One region of the Streptomyces sp. BYX5S genome, then DNA from elsewhere that is predicted to be linked to it. Evidence: riboswitches for the same ligand, from Rfam matches in the RefSeq annotation. Region 1 holds a riboswitch; the other holds the start of a gene.
The links. Region 1 has a riboswitch for glycine ahead of gcvP (aminomethyl-transferring glycine dehydrogenase). Riboswitches for the same ligand answer to the same signal wherever they lie in the genome.

Region 1 (11,742 bases):
CGGCGTCCAGCGCCTCGATGTCCGCGTCGACGCCGAACGCGCTCCACACGGAGCCGAGTTGGGCCCGCGTGGTGGTCTCGTCGCAGGCGAGGGAGACGTGGTCGGCGTCCACGAGGTGCAGGTTGACCCCGGCCTCGCGCGCGGCGGAGACGATCCCGGCGGCCTTGCCCGGCACCCGCACGGTGAGGGTGTCGAAGTAGGCGCCGTGCACGACCTCGACGCCGCCCGCCGTCAGACCGGCCGCGAGCACGGTGGCGTAGCGGTGGGTGCGCCGCGCGATGGACTTGAGGCCCTCGGGCCCGTGGTACACGGCGTACATGCCGGCCATCACGGCGAGCAGCACCTGCGCAGTACAGATGTTGCTGGTCGCCTTCTCGCGGCGGATGTGCTGCTCACGGGTCTGAAGGGCGAGGCGGTACGCCTTGTTGCCGTCGGCGTCGACGGAGACGCCGACGAGGCGGCCCGGCAGCGAACGCGCGAACTTCTCGCGCACCGCCATGTAACCGGCGTGCGGCCCACCGAAGCCCATCGGGACGCCGAAGCGCTGCGTCGTACCGACGGCGATGTCGGCGCCCAGCTCTCCGGGCGAGGTCAGCAGCGTCAGAGCAAGAAGATCAGCGGCAACGGTGACAATGGCGCCCAGCTCGTGCGCCTGGTCGATCACGGGCTTGATGTCCCGCACGGCACCCGAGGCGCCGGGGTACTGCACGAGCACGCCGACGACACCGCGCTCGGCGACCTCGGCGGGGATGCCCTCGCTCAGATCGGCGACGACGATCTCGACGCCGGTCGGCTCGGCCCGCGTCTGGATCACGGCGATGGTCTGCGGCAGGGCGTCGGCGTCGACGACGTACACACCGTTCTTGACCTTGCCGACGCGGCGCGAGAGGGCCATCGCCTCGGCGGCGGCGGTGCCCTCGTCGAGCAGCGACGAGCCCGAGGTGGGCAGGCCGGTCAGCTCGGCGACCATCGTCTGGAAGTTGAGCAGCGCCTCAAGGCGGCCCTGCGAGATCTCCGGCTGGTACGGCGTGTACGCCGTGTACCAGGACGGGTTCTCCATGACGTTGCGCAGGATGACGGGCGGCGTGAACGTCCCGTAGTAGCCGAGGCCGATCATCGAGCCGAGCACCTGGTTGCGCTCGGCGAGCGACTTCAGCTCGGCGAGCACCTCGGCCTCGCTGCGGGCGGCCGGAAGGTCGAGCGCCTCGGCGCTCTTGATCACATCGGGCACCGCGGCCGCGGTCAGCTCGTCCAGCGAGCCGTAGCCGACCTGCGCGAGCATCTTGGCCTGAGCGGCGTCGTCGGGACCGATGTGCCGCTGCTCGAAGGGGATTCCCCGCTCCAGTTGGGAGAGCGGAATACGGTTGGCGGTCATTGCGGAGGCCTCCTGGTCATTGCGACCTGCGAGGGGCACCACGGCGCGGGTACCCGGACGGCCTCCCCCTCTGTCATCTCAACCTGAGAGCTTCACCGGCCCACCCCGCGAGAACACGGAACACACCGGCTTGCACCGTCGGTGAGAGCGGAAACCGTGCACCCCGCCCTGCTTTCCAGAGTGACCTCGTCCGTGCGGTACAGGGGCCTGAGAGATTCCGGGGAGGATTTGCTCCTTCGGCGCCCCCGACTGTCGTCGGAAGACTCTCCCGCACGGGTTCAACAGCCATTCGCCAGCCTACCAGCGGCTACGCGCCCCGAGCCCTCGAGTGGCCGCCTTCCGCAATGTGCTCTTTCGTAGTGCTTACACAGCAGTTGCGATCATCGCGATCAGTTGGAGGGCCCGTGCAGACCGATGTCGATCCGCGCAATCTGATCGGCCGCAAGGCGTTCGACCGCAACGGAGCAAAGGTCGGCACCATCGACGAGGTCTACCTCGACGACGCCACCGGCGTCCCCGAGTGGGCGGCGATACGCACCGGGCTGTTCAGCCGCGACGCCTTCGTGCCGCTCGAGCCCAGCGAATTCGTGGACGGCACGCTGCGCGTCCCCTTCGAGCGCGCCCTGATCAAGGACGCCCCCGACTTCGGCGTCGGCCGCCACCTCTCCCCCGAGCAGGAACTCCAGCTCTACCACCACTACGGCCTGGACATCACGGCCCCGCAGTCCCCCGATCTCTCCTTCGGTCACGTGGCGGGCGCGGAGGACGAGCCGACCTGATCACCGGCCGCCTCCGTGGTCTCCTCCACGAGCGGCAACGGCTCGGCCGCCTCCAGCTCCGGATCGTCGACACGAAACGTCCGCACGCGCCCCGGCACCTCCGCGTAGGGCGTCTCGAACCGCACGGTCACGCGCCCGAGCCCGCTCCCCTGCACCCACCCGGGACCGAACTCGGCGTGCCGCACATCGTGCCCGGCGAGCCACTTCCGCTCCTCGGGCTCCGGCTCGGGCACGGCAGGCGCCTCGGCCGCCTCCACGGCCTGCGCCGGCGCCCCGTCCCCCTCCGGCCCGCCGCCGGCCGCGGCCTCCTCCGCGGCGGCGAACTGCGCGAACAGGTCCTCCTGCGTGAAGTCGGCGAGCCCACTGACGCCGACGCCAAGCAACCGCACGCCGCCCGTCGTGTCCACGGACTCCAGCAACCGCGCGGCGGCCTCCCGCACCACCCCGGGGTCGTCCGTCGGCCCGCGCAGCGTCTCGGACCGCGTCAGCGTCGAGAAGTCGTAGCGGCGCACCTTGAGCACCACGGTCCGCCCCGACCGCTCGGCGGCCCGCAACCGCTCCACGCACCGGTCGGCGAGTCTGCGCACCTCCATCCGGACCCGCACCCGGTCGTGGATGTCCACGTCGTAGGTGTCCTCCACCGACACCGACTTGGAATCCCGCTCGGCGACCACCGGCCGCTCGTCGCGCGCCAGCGCCATCTCGTACAGGTGACTCCCCTGCGCCTTCCCCAGCAGCCGCACCAGCTCGTCCGCGCCGGCCTCTGCGATCTCCTCCACCGTGAGGATCCCGGCCCGCCGCAGATGGTCCCCGGTCGCCGGCCCCACGCCCGGCAGGATCCGCACGGACCGCGGGCCGAGCAGCGCGCGCTCGGTGCCGGGACGTATGAGCACCAGCCCGTCGGGCTTGGCCTCCTCCGAGGCGATCTTCGCGAGCATCTTGGACGCGGCGAGCCCCACGGACCCGGTCAGCCCGGTCACGCGCCGGATGTCGGCCCGCAGCCGCCGCCCCACGGCCTCGGCGGACTCGGCGTCCCAGGCCGCCTCACCGGCCTCCAGATCCACGAACGCCTCGTCCAGGCTCAGCGGCTCCACCAGCGGCGAGAGCGCGCCCAGGAGCGCCATCACCTGCTCGCTGATCGCCCGGTACAGCCGGAAGCGCGGCACCAGGTACGCGGCATGCGGGGCGAGCCTGCGCGCCTGCCCCATCGGCATCGCCGAGTGCACCCCGAACTTCCGCGCCTCGTACGACGCCGTGGCCACCACGCCGCGCGGGCCGAGCCCGCCCACGACGACCGCTTTCCCGCGCAGGCTCGGCTTGGCCGCCTGCTCCGCCGAGGCGTAGAAGGCATCCATGTCGAGATGCAGGATCGTGGGCGCGGTTCTCACACGTCCGATGCTGCCCTACGCCACTGACAATGCTGCCCCACGGCCCTCACACGGCGCGGTTGCGCCGCCTGGCGAGCTCGTCCGTGGGGTTCGGCGGCGTGATCGTCTCGCCGGTGTCCACCCGCTCGCCGTGCAGCTGCGAGAGCGCGGCCTCGACGTCCCGCCAGACCACGCCCACGGCGATCCCGAAGACGCCCTGGCCGCCCTGGAGCAGGTCGTGCACCTCGTCCGGCGACGTGCACTCGTACACGGTCGCGCCGTCGCTCATGAGCGTCATGCGCTCCAGGTCCCGGAAGCCGCTCTCGCGCAGGTGCTGCACGGCGGTCCGGATGTTCTGCAGTGAGACGCCCGTGTCCAGGAAACGCTTGACGACCTTGAGGACGACGACGTCCCCGAAGCTGTAGAGCCGCTGCGTCCCCGACCCGTAGGCCGATCGCACGCTGGGTTCGACCAGGCCGGTCCTGGCCCAGTAGTCGAGCTGTCGGTAGGTGATACCGGCCGCCGCGCACGCGGTCGGACCCCGGTAACCCACCTGCTCGGTCGCCGCCGCACCGCTCTCCCCCGCCACCACAGGCACGGCCTGCGGGCGCTGCGGAGTGTGATCGGCCGCGCTGCCGTGAAACAAGTACGGACCGCCCGTCGCCGTACCGTCGCCGCTGCTTCTCACGCCGACCTCCTCTTTGACCTGCCTCATCGACGGTAGGCAGTCACAGGGGGTGCGTCAACGAACGCCACACTAGGCACGCCGAGTGATAATCACCCTAAGAGTGGTTTCCCGTGTCCCACCGCGGGGAAAGGCTAGCCGAATGTCCCGAGGCCACCGGCCGACCGGTCACTGGCTGTTGGTGCCGAAGTCCTCGGGAGAGATCTGGTCGAGGAACTCGCGGAACTTCTCCACCTCGTCCTCCTGCTCGTCGGGGATCGCGATCCCCGCATCATCGAGGACCCCGTCACTGCCGTAGATCGGCGTTCCGGTGCGCAGGGCCAGGGCTATGGCGTCCGACGGGCGGGCACTGACCTCGACCCCGCTCGCGAACACCAGTTCCGCGTAGAAGACGCCTTCGCGGAGGTCCGTGATGCGCACTTCCGTGAGCTCCTGGCCGACCGCTTCAAGGACGTCCTTGAAAAGGTCGTGCGTCAGCGGACGCGCGGGCGCCATGCCCTGCTGGGCAAAGGCGATCGCGGTCGCCTCCCCCGGTCCGATCCAGATGGGGAGGTACCGGTCGCCTCCCACTTCACGCAGGAGCACGATCGGCTGGTTGGAGGGCATTTCGACCCGGACACCTACGACGTCGAGCTCGTTCACACAGCAACCCTAGGACGTGCCCGGCCGGTTTGGGTAGTCGGGCATGCGCCGAGGGCCGGGCCTGCGGCGCTCACCCGCGGCTGCGATCAGGGCAGACGGACCCCGAGCGCGGACTGCACAAGTGCCGAGTGCAGCTTCACGGTAAGGCCTGCCAGCTCCTTGGCACGCGCTTCGGCGTGCGCCCGCGTCTGCGGATTGCGGTGCACCTTCAGCGGCGCGACCACCTGGTCCACCAGGCCCGCCTCGCGGTCGGCGGCCGCCCGCATGACCCGCAGGTGGCGCGGGCCGATGCCGAACCGGCCCAGTTCGCCGACGAGCTCGGCGACCAGCACGGCCGAGGCGTCGTAGCCGCCGTCGGGCAGCGGCGTGAGAAGCCCGTACGACTCCCATTCGTCGAGCTCGTGCTCCTCGACGCCGACGGCTGCCAGCAATTCGTCCCGGCCGACCCGGGCGGCCGTCGGCACCTCGATGCCGTCCTCCGCGTCCCCGGGGCGTCCCGGCGCGGGCACGGGCAGCGTCTCGCCCGGCTCCAGGGCGTCGAGCTGCTCCTTGATCACCTTCAGCGGCAGGTAGTGATCCCGCTGCATGCGCAGCACATGGGCGAGCCGCTCCATGTCGTCCGGGCTGAACTTCCGGTAGCCCGAGGGCGTACGCCGCGGCTCGACGAGGCCCTCGGACTCCAGGAACCGGATCTTCGAAATGGTGACTTCGGGAAATTCTTCTCGGAGCACGTTCAGTACGGTGCCGATGCTCATCAGCCGACTGTCCGTGGTGGCGGTGCCTCCTGAGGCACCGCCCCTCGTCGTGTGCAGCATGGACCTTCCTGAAGGATCGCGGACGGGTCAGATACCGCGCTGGCTCGCGTAGAACACCAGCCGGTACTTGCCGATCTGCACCTCGTCCCCGTTGTTCAGCGTCACCGAGTCGATGCGCTCACGGTTCACATACGTGCCGTTGAGGCTGCCGACGTCGGCGACGGTGAACGAGCCGTCCTGAAGGCGACGGAACTCCACGTGGCGGCGCGACACGGTCACGTCGTCCAGGAAGATGTCGCTCTGCGGGTGGCGCCCCGCGGTGGTCAGCTCGCCGTCCAGGAGGAAACGGCTGCCCGAGTTCGGGCCGCGCCGCACCACCAGGAGCGCCGAGCCGAGCGGCAACGCGTCCACGGCGGCCTGGGCCTCCGGGGACAGGGCAGGGAGCTGCGTCTGGCCGGTCGCCTCCGGGTCGTAGGACTCCAGACCCGAGATCGAGATCGTGGACGTCGTCTCCGACGGCCCCTCCGGCGCCGCGCCGCCGCGCAGCGGCGCACCGCAGTTGGAGCAGAACCGGCTGTTCTCCCCGTTCCGGTTTCCGCACCTCGTACACACCAGGGCCGACATGGACGGATCCTCCTGCCGCGGCTGCCCCGCGGGGGCGTGGGACGCGTACGGGTCGGGGGCAAACCCTCCACCCGTACTTGAGGTTGACGGTTCTCCGAAACCTATGCGGCCGGAACCGGCAGGGTCAACAGACGACGCGCCCTGTCCGCCCGAATTGTCTCCACCGACCTGGTCGCGGAACAGCGGGCGCTCGCCCACCTGCGTCTCCGGCATGTCTCCTTGGCGCGGCGCACGATGACGGTTGTCCTCACGTGCGCTCTTGCCGAACAACTTCGCAAACAACTTCACGGGCGATTCCCCTTGACCGAAACAGACCCGCCCGTGGGGCAGGACGAACCCTGACTGCACACATCGGCGTACATCGCGTACATCATTGACACGGACACCCTCACAACGTCCGTATCCGCCAAACAGTTTCCACCACGCACCCCACCCTTGCTGCGGCGACCCCCCGCAACCTCATGCCCTCGCACGGTATCCACCATGCACCCCCGCCTCACTCCGAGGACGACCGAGCGTAATCAGGCCGTTGCGCCGATCGCAAGGCATCTACGACGATCTTGTTCGAGCGGCTCACGGTCGTCGTGGCCTGCTCCTTCTCCAGCGTCTGCACCACACCTCCGGGAATGTTCAGGGCCGGCTCGAGGTCCTGCGGCTTGCCGATGACCTTGAAGCGGTACGGCTGGCTGATCTCGCGCCCGTCCACACTGACCCCCTTCCCGCCTTCTCCATCCGTCAGGTACGTGTTGGCCACGATGCGGACATCATTCACCTGGATCGCCTCCGCGCCGGCGGCACGGAGTTCCTGGACCGCGTCGAGCAGCATGTCCGCCTCCACGGCCCCCTTCGTGTCGGTGACGGTCATCGTGATCCCGGGGCCCTGCGCGGCGACGGTGCCCGCCAGAATGCCGAGTTGCCGCTGCTTCTCGGCCGTCTGCTTGCGGGCCTCGTTCGCCTGGTCCGAACTGTTCTCCAGCTCGGTGCGCTGATCCTCGAGACCTTGCTTCTCATCCTCAAGACGCTGAGTTCGATCGTCCAGTTCATCGAGAATGCGAACGAGATCTTCCTGACGCGCACCGCGCAGGGCGCTGTTGTCACTGGTGGACCGCACCTGGATGGCCAGACCGAGCCCCAGGACGAACAGCAGCACAGCCATGATCAGCTGGGCGCGCGACGCGCGCGGCGGCCACAGACCCTTCACGAGCCGCTGACGTCCGGTCAGCTCGGGCTCCCCTGCTTCCGGTTCGTCCCGCGCCGGCCCGGCGGCCCCGGGCTCGGCCTCCCGCACCGGTTCCACCGCCTCCGGCTCCGCGGCACCGGGGCCGGGCGGCACCTCGGCGGGCAGTTCCTTGCGCAACTGCTCGGCCCTGTCGTCCGGTTGCACGTTCCTGCGGCTCTCCGAGCTCGCGGCGTGCTCTGCGTTCTCTGCGTTCTCGTCGCGGTTCATCGGCCTCACGCCCGGAAGACGTGCCGCCGGATCGCGGCCGCGTTGGAGAAGATACGGATGCCGAGCACCACGACGACACCGGTCGACAGCTGAGCGCCGACGCCCAGCTTGTCACCGAGGAAGACGATGAGCGCGGCCACGACCACGTTCGACAGGAACGACACGACGAACACCTTGTCGTCGAAGATCCCGTCCAGCATGGCGCGCAGCCCGCCGAACACCGCGTCGAGCGCCGCGACGACGGCGATCGGAAGGTAAGGCTCGACCACCGCCGGAACCTCGGGCCGGACGAAAAGCCCGACCACGACTCCCACGACGAGTCCCAGTACGGCGATCACGATGTGCCCTTCTGCTCTTCTCTCGGCTGTGCTGTACGTACGATCACGCTGGGCGCGGCAGGAAGCTTGATGTCGTCCTGGGCCGAAATGCTGGTCCTGATCCCGAAGTTCTCCTGCAGCGCGTGCAGATACAGACCGTCGGGGCTGTTCTGGAACCGTGTGCTCAGCCGTTGCCCGTCCCCCACCGCGAGCACCGTGTACGGCGGCACCAGCGGCTTGTTGTCGACCAGTATCGCGTCACCCGCGGCCCTGATCGCGGACAGCGACGTGAGGCGCTGCCCGTTGATGCTGATGGCCTCGGCGCCGGACTGCCACAGGCCGTTCATGACCCGCTGCATGTCCCGGTCGCGGACGCGACCGGTGTCGGAGAATCCGTTGCTCTCGCGCGGACCGCTGCCGTCGCCCGTGGTGGCGGACTTGGCGTCGTCGACGACGAGCTTCACGCCGGGGCCGTGCACGGCGACGGCGCCGGACAGCACGCCCGCCAACTCCCCCTGCTCGCCCCCGTGCTTCTTCAGCGCCTCCCGCTGCATCTCCCCCACGTGGCCCCGCAGCGAGTCGACCTGCCCCTCCAGCGTGTCGGCGGACTCGGTCTCCTGGTCGATGCGGTCGATGAGCTCCTCGCGCTCCTTGGCCACGACGGGCGCCGCGATCCGCGCCTGCGCCGCGCCGACCGTCACGACCAGCGCGGCCAGCACCAGGCCGGCCGCGAGCCCCAGCTTCGCGCGCAGCGTCTTCGGCAGACCGCTCTGCCCCAACGCCTCTTTGCGCGCCGCCGCTTCCGCATACCCGTCGTCCAGGCTGTGGTCCATGACGTTGTTCAGCAGCGACATGGAGGCGTCGGGGCGCGGGGGGCGCTCTGGGGTGCTCCGTTTGGGGGGCTGCTGCGGCATGCCGCACATCGTCGCACGTCGCGGCCGCTACCTCCCAATGACCCCACGGCCTCGCCGCCCGACGCCCGAAATGGACGTCGAGCGGCGGGGATCCGGGTCAGCGACCGGCGCTGTCCACGACGGCCGACCACTCGTCGAGCAGCTGCTGGGCGGACGCGTCGTCCGGGCCCTCGGCCCACAGATGGGTGACCGCCTCGGCCGGGTCGGGCAGCACCATCACCCACCGCCCGTCGGCCTCCACGACCCGCACACCGTCGGTGGTGTCCACGGACCGCTCGCCGGCCGCCTCCACGACGCGGCGCATGACGAGGCCCTTGACGGCCCACGGCGTCGCCAGATCGCGCTTGAGGACGTGCGCCCGCGGGATCCGCGCGTCGATCTGGCTGAGGGTCAACTGCGTACGGGCGACGAGCCCGATGAGCCGCACGAAGGCCGCGGCGCCGTCGAACACGCTGCTGAACTCGGGAATGATGAACCCGGCCCGCCCGTCGCCGCCGAAGATGGTCCCGTCCTCGCGCCCGACCCGCGTCAGATCGTCGGGCGACGTCGTCGTCCACTCGACCTGCGTCCCGTGGTACGCGGCGACCTGCTCGGCGATACGCGTCGTCGTCACGGGCAGCGCGACCCGCCCGCTCCGCCGCTCCGCGGCCACCAGGTCGAGCATGACGAGCAGTGCCCGGTCGTCCTCGACGATCCGTCCCTTCTCGTCGACGAGCGACAGCCGCTCCCCGACCGGGTCGAACCGCACCCCGAACGCGGCCCGCGCCGAGGCGACGATCTCCCCGAGCCGTACGAGCCCGGACCTGCGGGTGTCCGCGGTCTCCGTGGGCCGCGACTCGTCGAGTCCGGGGTTGATGGTCAGCGAGTCGACACCGAGCCGCCCGAGAAGACTGGGCAGCACAAGGCCGGCACTGCCGTTCGACGCGTCGACGACCACCTTCAGCCCTGCCTCGGCGATCCCCGTCGTATCGACGTTCCGCAGCAGGGACCCCGTGTACGAGTCGAAGACACTCGACGGGAAGTGCAGGTCACCGATCTCCCCGGGGAACGCCCTGCGGTACTCCTGCCGCGCGTACACCCGGTCCAGCTTCCGCTGACTGCCCTGCGAAAGGTCGGCTCCGCGCTCGTCGAAGAACATGATGTCGACGGAGTCCGGAACCCCGGGCGTCGTACGGATCATGATTCCACCGGCACTGCCGCGCGCCGTCTGCTGCCGCGCCACGGGCAGCGGCACGTTCTCCAGGTCCCGTACGTCGATGGCGCTGGCCTGCAAGGCGGAGATCACGGCCCGCTTGAGCGCGCGCGCACCACGGGAGTGGTCACGCGCGGTCGTGACGGTCGACCCCTTCTTCAGCGTCGTCGCGTACGCTCCCGCGAGCCGCACCGCCAGCTCCGGCGTGATCTCGACGTTCAGGATCCCGGAGACACCCCTGGCCCCGAACAGATGCGCCTGCCCACGGGACTCCCAGATCACCGACGTATTGACGAAGGCACCGGCCTCGACGGTCTTGAACGGATAGACCCGTACGTTGCCCTGGACAATCGATTCCTCACCGACCAGGCACTCGTCGCCGATGACGGCGCCGTCCTCGATCCGCGCGGCCCGCATGATGTCGGTGTTCTTGCCTACGACACAGCCCCGCAGATTGCAGTGCTGGCCGATGTAGACGTTGTCGTGCACCACGGACTTGTGCAGGAACGCCCCGCTCTTCACGACGACGTTCGAACCGACGACCGTGTGCTCGCGGATCTCGACGTCCGCTTCGACCTTGGCGTAGTCACCGATGTAGAGCGGCCCGCGGAGCACGGCGTCCGGGTGCACCTCGGCGCCCTCGGCCACCCATACGCCGGGCGAGATCTCGAATCCGTCGAGCTCGACGTCGACCTTGCCTTCGAGCACGTCGGCCTGGGCCTTCACATAGCTCTCGTGCGTGCCGACGTCCTCCCAGTAGCCCTCGGCGACATAGCCGTAGATGGGCTTGCCTTCCTTCATCAGCTGCGGGAAGACATCACCGGACCAGTCGACCGGTACATCGGCCTCGACGTAGTCGAAGACTTCGGGCTCCATCACATAGATGCCCGTGTTCACCGTGTCCGAGAAGACCTGCCCCCAGGTCGGCTTCTCCAGGAAGCGCTCGACCTTTCCTTCCTCGTCGACGATGGTGATACCGAATTCCAGCGGATTGGGCACGCGCGTCAGACAGACGGTGACGAGCGCGCCTTTTTCCTTGTGGAATTCGATGAGCTCGGTGAGGTCGAAATCGGTGAGGGCGTCACCGGAGATCACGAGGAAAGAATCGTCCTTCAGCGCTTCCTCAGCGTTCTTCACGCTGCCGGCAGTGCCGAGTGGCTTCTCCTCATTGGCATAGGTGAGTTCCATGCCCAACTCTTCGCCGTCCCCGAAGTAGTTCTTGACGAGTGACGCCAAGAACTGCACGGTGACTACGGTCTCGCTGAGCCCATGCCGCTTGAGCAGCCTGAGCACATGCTCCATGATCGGCCGGTTGGCCACCGGCAGGAGCGGCTTGGGCATACTTGAGGTCATGGGGCGAAGGCGTGTGCCTTCGCCTCCGGCCATCACGACGGCCTTCATGTCGGAAGCGTCCTCCTTGAAGAGACGACGGTCTAGCCGACTTCGCCCGTCCGGAATGGCCCGCTGTTGTCACGGCGGGCCGCCCGGCCTCTGCCAAGACGTATTGGCGAGCTCAATCGGCCATGGAGTCCGCCTTGACAAGGCGGCGGACCTGAACCACGTACAGGATCCCTGCCCACCAATACAGAGTCGTACCCCATCCAGCGAACGCCCATCCGAAAATAGCAGCGAGTTCGTGGATCCA
Region 2 (11,742 bases), 4.1 Mb from region 1:
AGCTTGCGCACCGTGTTCTGGTCGGCGGTGAGCAGCTCGGTGCCGTCCAGCCAGATCTCGCCGCTGATCTGCGCCTTGCGCCGGCCGTACTGGCCGGTGGTGTGCAGGCCGAGGATGCCGAGCGAGGTGACGGACTTCCCGGAGCCGGACTCGCCGACGATGCCGAGGGTGCGGCCCTTCTCCAGCTTGAAGGAGAGCCCGTCGACGGACTTGACCAGGCCGTCGTCGGTCGGGAAGTGCACCTTGAGGTCGCGGACCTCGAGGAAGGAGGTGGGGGCGCCGGAGGCGGAGACCACCTCGGAGGGTGCTCCGACCGCCGTTCCGGTCTTGTTCGGTTCGGTGGTCATCCCAGCCTCACTCGCGGGTCGATGACGGCGTACAGAAGGTCCACGACGAGGTTGGCGACGGCGATCGCGAGGGCCGCGACAAGCGTCACGCCGAGGATCACCGGCAGGTCCTTGTTGCTGATGGCCTGCACCGCCGCGAGGCCGAGGCCCGGCAGGTTGAAGGTGGATTCGGTGAGCACGGCGCCGCCGAGCAGCACACCGAGGTCGAGGCCGAAGACGGTGAGGATCGGCGTCATCGCGGAACGCAGCGCGTGCTTGGTGATGACGGCCTGCTCGCCGAGGCCCTTGGAGCGCGCGGTGCGGATGTAGTCCTCGCCGAGGATCTCCAGCATCGTGGCGCGGGTGAGCCGGGCGTACATCGCGGCGTTGAGGAACGCGAGCACGATCCACGGCAGGATCAGCGTCTCGAACCAGGTGCCGATCGAGTCCTCCGTGGAGAGCGAGTCGGCGATCTTCACCCAGCCGAGGCTGTGCACGAAGATGCCCATCGCGACCATGCCGGTGAAGAAGACCGGCAGGGAGACGCCGGCGAGGGCGGTGGTCATGGCGGCGCGGTCCCAGACGGTGCCGCGCTTGAGGGCGGAGACGACGCCGGTGGCGACGCCGCCGATCAGCCACAGCACGCAGGCGCCGAGCGCGAGCGCGCCGGTGACCGGGAGCGCGTCCTTCAGGGTGTCCCAGACGGGGACCTCCGTACGGAAGGAGTAGCCGAAGCAGGGCGCCGAACAGTGGGTCACGTCACTGCCGTTGGCGTAGTCGCGCCCCAGCGGAATGCCCTTGACGAAGTCCCAGAACTGGACGAGCAGGGGGTCGTTGAGGCCCAGCTTGATCCGGATCCCCGCGAGCTGCTCGGCTCCGGACGACTTGCCGGCGAAGAGGACGGCGATGTCCTGACCCGCCCATTTGGGCAGCATGAAGAAGATGGTGAAGGTCGCGAGCAGAACGACGAGCACCATGATGACTACGGCGAACAGGCGCCGGATGAGATAAGCAAGCACTGTGCGCGGCCCGGCGGCGTCCGTCGGCTCCTTGTGGGAGTCCACGTCCGCCGCCCGGGGCCATCACCTGCCCTTCGGACTGGCGGGTTTCGGCGGCTAAGCAGGAGGGGGCCGGGGAGCGGAGCGACTCCGCTCCCCGGCGGGGGTGTTACTTGACGACGCCCAGGGAGGCGTAGTCGTAGCGACCGCTGAAGGCGTCGGCCATCATGACGTTGGTCAGACGGGAACCACGCCAGGTGATGTTGTTCTCGTAGATGAACGGCATCCAGTCGGCCTCGTCGAGGATCCGCTTGTCGAGCTTCTCGTAGATCTGCCCGGCCTTGTCGGGGTCCGTCTCCGCGATCGCGTCGTCGAACATCTTGTCGATCTTCTTGTCCTTGATCTGGGACTCGTTGTAGTTACCGGTCTCCGAGAGGAACCGGCTGTCCCACAGCGGCTGGCCGAAGCCCTGGCCGGACGGGAAGTCCGGGCCCCAACCGCTCATGATCATGCCGTAGCCGCGCGACTTGACGACCTTCGGCGAACCGGTGATCGAGGCGGTCTCGGCGCCGTCCAGGGCATCGACCTCGACCTTGATGCCGACCTTGGCGAGCTGCTCCTGGAGCGCCTCGGCGGTGTCGACCTCGCCCGGGTTGTTGTTACGGGCGGTGATCTTCGTGGAGAAGCCGCTCGGCTTGCCGCACTCCTTCAGCTCGGCCTTGGCCTTCGCCGCGTCCGGCTTGCCCTTGCGGGCGAGGACGCCGTACGGGTCGTAGTCGCTGTGGCCCTTGATGGACTTCGGCAGGGTGGAGTTGGCGATGTCGCCGCCGGCCAGCTTGCCGCCGCGGGTCTGCTGGAGGCCCGCGAAGTCCGTCGCGTAGAACACGGCCTTGCGGCAGTGGACGTTGTCGAAGGGCTTGGCGGTGTGGACCAGGGCGACGTAGCGGACGAAGGCGGTCCGCATGTTGTCGACGTTGTCCTTGTGGTCCTGGACGGCCGTGACGCGACCCGACTGGGTCATGCCGGTGCCGTTCAGGTCGACGTCGTAGTCGCCTTCCATCAGGCGCTTGTCGTTCTCCTCCAGGTTGGCGGAGATCGTCACGTCGACCTTGTCGGGAAGCGCGGCGCGGACCGGGTCCGAGGCCTTCTTCCACTTGTCGTTGCGGACCAGCACGATCTTCTTGTTGGCCTTGTACGACTGGAACTTGTACGGGCCGGCCGAGAACGGGCGCTGGGTGTACTTGGCCTTCGTGTCCTTCTCCTGCTTGACCGGCGAGCCGGTCGGCATGGCGAGGAACTGCTCGAAGTCACCGTTGGCCTTCGGCAGCTTGAAGACGATGGTCTGGTCGTCCGGCGTCTCGATCGACTTCAGACCCAGCTTGTCCTTGGACGTGTCCTTGTAGGGGCCCTTGTACTCGCCCTTGGGGTCCAGGTTCTGCTTCAGGTACTGCGGGCCACCGGTGATGGTGTCGGTCGCCCAGATGCGCTCGATGCCGTACTTGACGTCCTTGGAGGTGATCGGCGAGCCGTCCTCCCAGGTGATGCCGTCACGCAGCTCGTACGTGTACGTCTTGCCGTCGTCCGAGATCTTGGCGGTGGACTTGGCCAGGTCGCCGACGAGCTCGGTGGAGGCGGCCCCCGGCTTGGGCGCGTAGGTCACCAGCTGGCGCGTGTAGAACCGCATGAAGTCCCACGACATGCCGTAGTAGGCGCGCTGCGGGTCGGCGGAGTCCAGGTCCTGCTTGCCGACCATGCGCAGCGTGCCTCCCTTCTTCTTCGAAGGGTTGGCGATCTTGTTGTACGCCGCGTCGTAACCGGCGCCCTTCGACGAGCCGTTGGACTCGTCGTCGCCACCGCCACCGCACGCCGTGGTCGACACCAGAGCCGCGACCACGAGGGCGGCACCGGCGGCGAGCCGTCGTTTCGAGGAACCTGTGGGCATTTTCTCGTAACCTCCGAGATCGCGGTCCCGGACACCTGCCGGAGAACCATGGAATCGAGCCGCCTGCCGGTGATGCAGGCGCAGTTCGGTGAAGCCGGTTTGGACGTGTGACGCCGGACGCGCGCGGCGTTACCGGGTGCCCTTCGGGTCGAGGGCGTCGCGCAGCCCGTCGCCGAAGAGGTTGAACGCGAGGACGGTGATGAAGATCGTCACGCCCGGGAAGACCATGAACATCGGGTCGTGCTCGTACGTCTCCAGGGCGTCGCGGAGCATGCCGCCCCAGGAGGCCGTGGGCGGCCGGACACCGGCGCCCAGGAAGCTCAGCGCCGCCTCCGTGAGGATGTTCGTCGGGATCATCAGGGTCATGTAGACGACGATCGGCGCGACCAGGTTCGGCAGCAGTTCGCGGAAGAGGATGTGCCGTGAGCCACCGCCCAACGACCGTGCCGCTTCGACGTATTCGCGCTCCCGCAGGGAGAGCGTCTGTCCTCGGACGATGCGGCCGATGTACGGCCATCCGAAGAATCCGATGACGAGGACCAGTACGGCGATGCGCACCCCGCTGCCGGTCAGGCCGAGCAGGTCGTCCGGGAGCACCGAGACCAGGGAGATGATGAAGAGCAGCTGCGGGAAGGAGAGCAGCACGTCCATCACGCGGCTGATCACCGCGTCGACCCAGCCGCCGAAGTAGCCGGCGACGATGCCGAACAGCGTGCCCAGGAACACCGCGACGATCGCCGCGAGGAACGCGACGAGCAGCGAGATGCGGGCGCCGTAGACGATCCGGCTGAACACGTCGCGGCCCTTGTTCGGTTCGAGGCCGAAGAGGAAGTCGCTGCTGACGCCGCCGAGCGCGCCCTGCGGCAGGTTCGTCAGCGGGTCCAGCTTGTCCTGGTGGAACTCGTTCGGCGGGTGGCCGAGCAGACTGACGATGAGCGGGGCGAAGATCGCGACCAGGACCAGGAAGACGACAACGATGCCACCGCCGAGGGCGACCTTGTCGCGCTTGAGCCGGTTCCAGGCGATCTGCTTGAGCGAGCGGCCCTCGACCTTGCGGGCTCCTTCTCCCTTGGCAGGCTCGACCGGTGCGCTCGGCTCCGCTTCCGCGCTCGTGTCGTGCAATGGTGCCGTCATCGTGGCAGGGACCCCTCTCAACCGGCGGTGACCGGCCCGCACTTGCCGCTGTGGCGGCGTGGTTCAGTCCGTCGTACACAGAGGCGAAGCCCCCTTGGAGCGGGAGTCTTCAACCTGGGTGTGATCTGTTGCCAGACTTGACGGCGAAAGGATGCCTAACCGTGATGCTTGCTGGGGTGTTCCGTTATCCGAACTGGGGTGAACGGGGTTCGGACGGTGGGCAGTTGGGACGCGGGGGACGAACTCCGCCTTTGACCGGGCGAGTTGGTGCGGAACCGGGCATAAGGACTGTCCTCAAACGCCGGACGGGCTGGAAAGATCCAGCCCGTCCGGCGTTTGAGGACAGCTTTTCAGTACGTCGCGCCGTGCGGCGGCGGGTAGCCGTAACCACCGCCCGCCGGAGCCGGAGGCGCGGCATGGGCCTCGCGGTCGTAGAACGGACGGGCCTGGCGCAGCCACATCGCCACCGGGTCGTACTCGTCCGACATCGCGACCGTGGACACCGGAAGGCCCTCCGGCACCGCCGGGATGGACTGCTGCATCATCGCGCGGACGGCGTCCACGGAGGCCGGAGACGTGTCGTAGACGTCCAGGCCGATGGCCAGATAGGGCGCGCCCAGCGTCGGCTGGACCCAGGCGCGGCGCAGGGAGCGGATCGCCGTGGTGCGGTGGGCGTTCTGGGTCAGAACGGCGTAGAACTGGGGGATTTCGATCGTCGGCTCCGAGAGCCGCAGCGGCCCCGCCGGCTGCCGGTCGAGGCCGCCCGCGATGCGCCGCAGGTCGAGCCAGGGAATGCCGACGCCGCCGCCCGGCGCGTGCGGGTTGAGCCAGAGGCCGTAATGGTCCGGGTAGAGCGTGCGCGCGGCGTCGACCCCGCTGACCACCTCGTACGCCCGCGACCAGCCGGAGGCGGAGAGTTCCTGGGCGGAGGTGACGCAGGGGGCGTAGGAGAAGCCGTCCACCTCCATGTTCCCGTACTGGGCGTCCGGGGAGCCGGCCTGGCCGTGCCAGAGCAGCATCCACACCTGGCCTGCCGCGGGGTCGGCGAGGGCCTTGAGGAGCGCCTCGTACGCGTCGTAGCGTCCCGGCGTCACCTGGCGCAGCATGTGCTCGACCTGTCCGGCCGCGGCCGTGCCCGACGCACTCACCCGTAACCGCCCCTTCGGCTCTTCAATACGTCCGTGTTCCACACGTGGCCGGAAAGCGAAGCGCCGACCGGTCACGTCATGAAACCAGCTTAAGCGGCGATACTGACACCGACTTGACGGACGTGGTCACCCTTCTCGTACGTAGAACGGGCGTACATGCGTACGCAACCAGTCCGCGACCGGGTCCTGTGTGACGTCCAGGAACACCAGGTTCACCGCCCAGGGCACCGGTGTCCGGCCCAGCGCCCGGCCCAGCGCGTCCAGCGGGAGATCGCGCGCGGAGCCCTCCCACTGCGTCAGTTCCACACCGATGAACAGGGACGGCTCCGCGTCCTCCACGGCGGCGAGGCAGCGGCGCGCGCTCAGCACCGTGCCGAGCGCCTCGAACTCCTCGCGGACCACGGCCAGGAAGTCGACCGGGTCGACCTGCCAGTCCGGCTCGGAGAGCACCACGCGGCCCCCCGTCGCCGGGCCGTCCAGCGGCGTGCGGCCGCTGCGGGCCAGCTCCGCCACGGCCGGCGGCGGCAGCGGCACGCCGACCGTGCCGTCCGGGTTCACGGCGATGCCGACCTGCGGCGGCAGCCCGCGCGCGAACTCCACGGCCGGGGCCACCGTGCAGTCCATCCGGCCGCCGGTGACCGCCATGAACTGCTGCTCGGAGCTGAACACGGGAACGTAGGCCTGGCCCTCGATCTCCAGGCTCGGCAGGTCGAGGTCCCGGCTGGCGTTCGAGCCGCCCTTGGGCAGCGGGATCCAGACAGGGCTGCGGCCGAGGACCTCCACGATCCGCGCGCCCGCCGAGCTTGAGGCCCCCTCGCCGAGGGCCGCGGCGAGCACCTGCTCCAACTCGTTGGCGGGCCAGCCCTGCGCGGGATGGGAGAACGCACCCTCCTGCCCCTCGGCGTGACCGTGCCCCGGCTCGGGGGCCCCTGGGAACTCCATGACTGCCATCAACCTCTGCTGTTCTGCGCGCTGCTCTTCCCGCACGCGACGTCGTCCCGCGCGGGGCCGACGATACGCGTACGCCCTGACGGTCACCGAAAACTCGTACGCCTCGGCGATCACTCGCTGAACGTGATCCCGCCCAGCGCCTCCGTCGCCGCCCGGTCCAGCAGCACCGCCGACTCCATCCCGGCCGGCAGATCCCCCCGCTCCGTCGAGGAGACGAGGGCGCCCACCGCCCGGCGGTGCCGCGCGAACGCGTACCGGGACACCCCGCGGCCGCGGTCCCGCTGCCCCTCAAGGGCCGTGTCCGCGGGCACGTCGAGGAGCATCAGGTGGACGCCCGCGCCGCGCCGTCTCGCCGTGCGGGTCACCCAGCGGCGCACCCACGCCTGCGTACCGCAGTCGTGCACGACGACGCTGGCGCCCGAGCGCATGGCCCGGCGCAGCCCCGCGTAGTGCGCGACGCGGACCACCGGGCGGTACAGCGCGTACGGCAGGAAGCGCGGCATGCGCGCGGCCCAGCGCTCGCGGGTGTCCTGGGAGTCGATCCGGACCACGGTGACCGCCCGCCGCATCAGCGTCGACTTGCCGCTGCCCGGGAGTCCGGAGATCACCACGAGGTCGCCCGCCGCGAACGCGAGTCTGCGCGGTGTGTGCCCGCGCCGCCCCCGGAGGTCCCGCACCGAACGCTGGCCGGGAATCCGCACGCCCGCCACCGCGGGCGCGGAAACCCCATAAGCCCCCGCCACTGCCTTGTGCACCGTGATCGTCCTCCCCGTTCCGGTCACGTCAGCCTTGCCCCTCAAGTGTAAAGAGAAGGTAATGCCCCTCAAGGGCTTTCCCCGTTGGCCGGGCATGCAATGATGTGCGCGCAACTGCATACCGGCCGCTTGAATCCGCGCGGGAGAGTTCCGGGGACGATCGAGTACCCGGACGCCGAAGGAGCAAGTTCCTCCCTTGAATCTCTCAGGCCCCGTACCGCGCGGGCGAGGCAGATCTGAAAAGTGGGTCACGCTTGTGACGTGACCCCACCCAAGGTGCAAGCCCTCCGGGGCGAACCTCTCAGGTTCCGATGACAGATGGGGAGGGCGCCTCGCGTCTCGTACGAGATCCGAGACCCCGCCACCGCCGTCATGCCACCGGGAGCACACCACCCATGACCCGCACCACCGCACTGGACGCCCTGCACCGCTCGCTCGGCGCCACTATGACCGACTTCGCCGGCTGGGACATGCCCCTGCGCTACGCCAGCGAGCGCGACGAGCACCACGCCGTGCGCACCGCGGCCGGCCTGTTCGACCTGTCGCACATGGGCGAGATCACGGTGACCGGGCCGGGAGCCGTGGACCTGCTGAACCACGCCCTGGTCGGGAACATCGGTTCCGTCGGCCCCGGCCGCGCCCGCTACACCATGATCTGCCGCGAGGACGGCGGGATCCTCGACGACCTGATCGTCTACCGGCTCGAAGAGACGACGTACATGGTCGTCGCCAACGCGGGCAACGCCCAGGTCGTCCTCGACGCCCTCACCGAGCGCGCCGCCGGGTTCGACGCCGAGGTCCGCGACGACCGGGACGCGTACGCGCTGATCGCCGTGCAGGGCCCGAACTCCGCCGCCATCGTGAAGTCCGTCACGGACGCCGACCTCGACGGCCTCAAGTACTACGCGGGCCTGCCGGGCACCGTCGCCGGCGTGGACGCGCTCATCGCGCGCACCGGCTACACCGGCGAGGACGGCTTCGAGCTGTTCGTCTCGCCCGCCGACGCGGAGAAGCTGTGGCAGGCGCTGACCGGGGCGGGCGCCGAGCACGGCCTGATCCCCTGCGGCCTGTCCTGCCGGGACACGCTGCGCCTGGAGGCCGGCATGCCGCTGTACGGGCACGAGCTGACCACCGGCCTCACCCCCTTCGACGCCGGCCTCGGCCGGGTCGTGAAGTTCGAGAAGACCTCGCACGGGGACGACTTCGTGGGCCACGACGCCCTGAAGGACGCCGCCGCGAAGGCCGAGGCCAACCCGCCCCGCAAGCTCGTCGGCCTGATCGCCGAGGGCCGCCGCGTCCCGCGCGCCGGGATGTCGGTCGTCGCCGACGGCCAAGTCATCGGCGAGGTCACCTCCGGCGCCCCGTCCCCGACGCTCGGCAAGCCGATCGCCATGGCGTACGTGGACGCCGCGCACGCGGAGCCGGGCACGGCGGGCGTCGGGGTCGACATCCGCGGCTCGCACGAGCCGTACGAGGTCGTGGCCCTGCCGTTCTACAAGCGCCAGAAGTAAGCCTCACAGCACCGCCCAGCAGCCCCGCCGTCACCGGCACCTTCCCGCGTACAGGAGAATTCTCATCATGAGCAACCCCCAGCACCTGCGTTACAGCAAGGAGCACGAGTGGCTGTCGGCCGTCGAGGACGGCGTGGCGACGGTCGGCATCACCGAGCACGCGGCCAACGCGCTCGGTGACATCGTGTTCGTCCAGCTTCCCGAGGTCGGCGACGCCATCACCGCCGGTGAGACCTGCGGCGAGCTGGAGTCCACCAAGTCGGTGTCCGACCTGTACTCCCCCGTCACCGGCGAGGTCGCCGAGATCAACCAGGACGTCGTGGACGACCCGGCGCTGGTCAACTCGGCCCCCTTCGAGGGTGGCTGGCTGTTCAAGGTCCGCCTTGCCGAGGAGCCGAAGGACCTGCTCTCCGCCGACGAGTACACCGAGTTCTCCGGGAGCTGACCCGCACCATGACCGAGAAGTCCGTTCTGAACGAATCCCTGCACGAGCTCGACCCCGAGGTCGCCGTAGCGGTCGACGCCGAGCTGAAGCGCCAGCAGTCGACCCTTGAGATGATCGCGTCGGAGAACTTCGCTCCCGCCGCCGTCATGGAGGCCCAGGGCTCGGTCCTGACCAACAAGTACGCGGAGGGTTACCCCGGCCGCCGCTACTACGGCGGCTGCGAGCACGTCGACGTCACCGAGCAGATCGCCATCGACCGCGTGAAGGCGCTCTTCGGCGCCGAGTACGCGAACGTGCAGCCGCACTCGGGCGCCTCCGCCAACCAGGCCGCCCTCTTCGCCATCGCCAAGCCGGGCGACACCATCCTCGGCCTGGACCTGGCGCACGGCGGCCACCTCACGCACGGCATGCGCCTGAACTTCTCCGGCAAGCAGTTCAACGTGGTCCCGTACCACGTGGACGACGCCGGCCTCGTCGACATGGCCGAGGTCGAGCGGCTCGCCAAGGAGCACCGCCCGAAGGTGATCATCGCCGGCTGGTCCGCGTACCCGCGCCAGCTGGACTTCGCCGAGTTCCGTCGCATCGCCGACGAGGTCGAGGCGTACCTCTGGGTCGACATGGCGCACTTCGCGGGCCTCGTGGCCGCGGGCCTGCACCCCAACCCGGTCCCGTACGCCGACGTCGTCACGTCCACGACGCACAAGACGCTCGGCGGTCCGCGCGGCGGCATCATCCTCGCCCGCTCCAAGGACTTCGCGAAGAAGCTGAACTCGGCGGTCTTCCCGGGCTTCCAGGGCGGCCCCCTGGAGCACGTGATCGCGGCCAAGGCCGTCTCCTTCAAGGTCGCGGCGAGCGAGGGCTTCAAGGAGCGCCAGCAGCGCACGATCGAGGGCGCCCGGATCCTCGCCGAGCGGCTGACGACCGCGGAGTCCCGCGCGGCCGGCGTCAACGTCCTGTCCGGCGGCACCGACGTGCACCTGGTCCTCGTCGACCTGCGCGAGTCGGAGCTCGACGGCCAGCAGGCCGAGGACCGCCTCCACGAGGTCGGCATCACGGTCAACCGCAACGCGGTCCCGAACGACCCGCGCCCGCCGATGGTCACGTCGGGGCTCCGGATCGGTACGCCCGCACTGGCCACGCGCGGCTTCGGCGCCGACGACTTCCGCGAGGTCGCCGACGTCATCGCGCTCGCGCTCCAGCCGTCGTACGACGCGGAGGCGCTCAAGGCCCGGGTGACCGCCCTGGCCGACAAGCACCCGCTGTACCCGGGCCTGTAGCAGCCACGGCCCTTCGGCCCGGATTACGTACCCTTGCGTACATACGTCCTACCGGGGCACCACGCACACTGGAACCAGAAGGAAACAGTGAGCGCGGTGCCCCGGCCGCTTCCACCGCACTCTTGCTCGTCCGGCAGACAACGGCGTCTACCACCCATCATTGGAGTCCCACCGTGGCCATCTCGGTCTTCGACCTGTTCTCGATCGGCATCGGCCCGTCCAGCTCGCACACGGTCGGCCCGATGCGCGCGGCCCGCATGTTCGCGCGGCGCCTGAAGAACGAGGGCCTGCTGGCCCACACCTCCGCCGTCCGCGCCGAGCTGTACGGCTCCCTGGGCGCGACCGGGCACGGGCACGGCACCCCCAAGGCGGTGCTGCTCGGCCTGGAGGGCGACTCCCCGCGCACCGTCGACGTCGAGACGGCGGACCAACGCGTCGAGACGATCAAGGAAAAAGGTCTCCTCAACCTGCTCGGCGCGCACGAGATCCCGTTCTCCTACGACGACGATCTCGTCCTGCACCGCCGCAAGGCCCTCCCGTACCACGCGAACGGCATGACGCTGTGGGCGTACGACGCCGGGGGCCAGGAGCTGCTCACCAAGACGTACTACTCGGTGGGCGGCGGCTTCGTCGTCGACGAGGACGCCGTCGAGGGCGAGAACCCGATCGTTCCCGACGACACCCTCCTGAAGTACCCCTTCCGCACCGGCGACGAGCTGCTCCGGCTCACGCAGGAGACCGGCCTGTCCATCCCGGCCCTGATGCTGGAGAACGAGAAGGCGTGGCGCACGGAGGAGGAGATCCGCTCCGGGCTCCTCGACATCTGGCGCGTCATGCAGTCCTGCGTCTCGCGCGGCATGTCCCGCGAGGGCATCCTCCCCGGCGGCCTCAAGGTCCGCCGCCGCGCCGCGAGTTCGGCCCGCAAGCTGCGCGCCGAGGGCGACCCCGTGGCCCACGCCATGGAGTGGATCACCCTCTACGCGATGGCCGTGAACGAGGAGAACGCGGCGGGCGGCCGCGTCGTGACCGCCCCGACGAACGGCGCGGCCGGCATCATCCCGGCGGTCCTGCACTACTACGTGAACTTCGTGCCCGGCGCCGACGAGGACGGCGTCGTCCGCCTCCTGCTCACCGCGGGCGCCATCGGCATGCTCTTCAAGGAGAACGCCTCCATCTCCGGCGCCGAGGTCGGCTGCCAGGGCGAGGTCGGCTCCGCCTGCTCGATGGCGGCGGGCGCCCTCGCCGAGGCCCTCGG

Region 2: linked by a shared signal. The riboswitch ahead of gcvT (glycine cleavage system aminomethyltransferase GcvT) and the one ahead of gcvP (aminomethyl-transferring glycine dehydrogenase) in region 1 are both predicted to bind glycine.

What each region holds. Positions count from the first base shown of each region.
Region 1 is NZ_CM138829.1:2,640,667-2,652,408, reverse strand. It holds gene gcvP (aminomethyl-transferring glycine dehydrogenase) at 1-1,375, opposite strand, end outside; glycine riboswitch at 1,561-1,656, opposite strand; gene ACYBSK_RS12055 (PRC-barrel domain-containing protein) at 1,780-2,154, shown strand; gene ACYBSK_RS12050 (DNA polymerase IV) at 2,121-3,542, opposite strand; gene ACYBSK_RS12045 (MerR family transcriptional regulator) at 3,589-4,209, opposite strand; gene ACYBSK_RS12040 (bifunctional nuclease family protein) at 4,375-4,848, opposite strand; gene ftsR (transcriptional regulator FtsR) at 4,935-5,663, opposite strand; gene ACYBSK_RS12030 (FHA domain-containing protein) at 5,691-6,641, opposite strand; gene ACYBSK_RS12025 (DUF881 domain-containing protein) at 6,724-7,674, opposite strand; gene ACYBSK_RS12020 (small basic family protein) at 7,680-8,012, opposite strand; gene ACYBSK_RS12015 (DUF881 domain-containing protein) at 8,009-8,914, opposite strand; gene ACYBSK_RS12010 (sugar phosphate nucleotidyltransferase) at 9,003-11,498, opposite strand; gene ACYBSK_RS12005 (CDP-alcohol phosphatidyltransferase family protein) at 11,611-11,742, opposite strand, start outside.
Region 2 is NZ_CM138829.1:6,737,719-6,749,460, forward strand. It holds gene ACYBSK_RS30325 (ABC transporter ATP-binding protein) at 1-347, opposite strand, end outside; gene ACYBSK_RS30330 (ABC transporter permease) at 344-1,345, opposite strand; gene ACYBSK_RS30335 (ABC transporter substrate-binding protein) at 1,494-3,266, opposite strand; gene ACYBSK_RS30340 (ABC transporter permease) at 3,396-4,400, opposite strand; gene ACYBSK_RS30345 (enhanced serine sensitivity protein SseB C-terminal domain-containing protein) at 4,751-5,548, opposite strand; gene ACYBSK_RS30350 (enhanced serine sensitivity protein SseB) at 5,675-6,490, opposite strand; gene ACYBSK_RS30355 (AAA family ATPase) at 6,610-7,260, opposite strand; glycine riboswitch at 7,385-7,484, shown strand; glycine riboswitch at 7,485-7,582, shown strand; gene gcvT (glycine cleavage system aminomethyltransferase GcvT) at 7,650-8,765, shown strand; gene gcvH (glycine cleavage system protein GcvH) at 8,833-9,210, shown strand; gene glyA (serine hydroxymethyltransferase) at 9,219-10,487, shown strand; gene ACYBSK_RS30375 (L-serine ammonia-lyase) at 10,661-11,742, shown strand, end outside.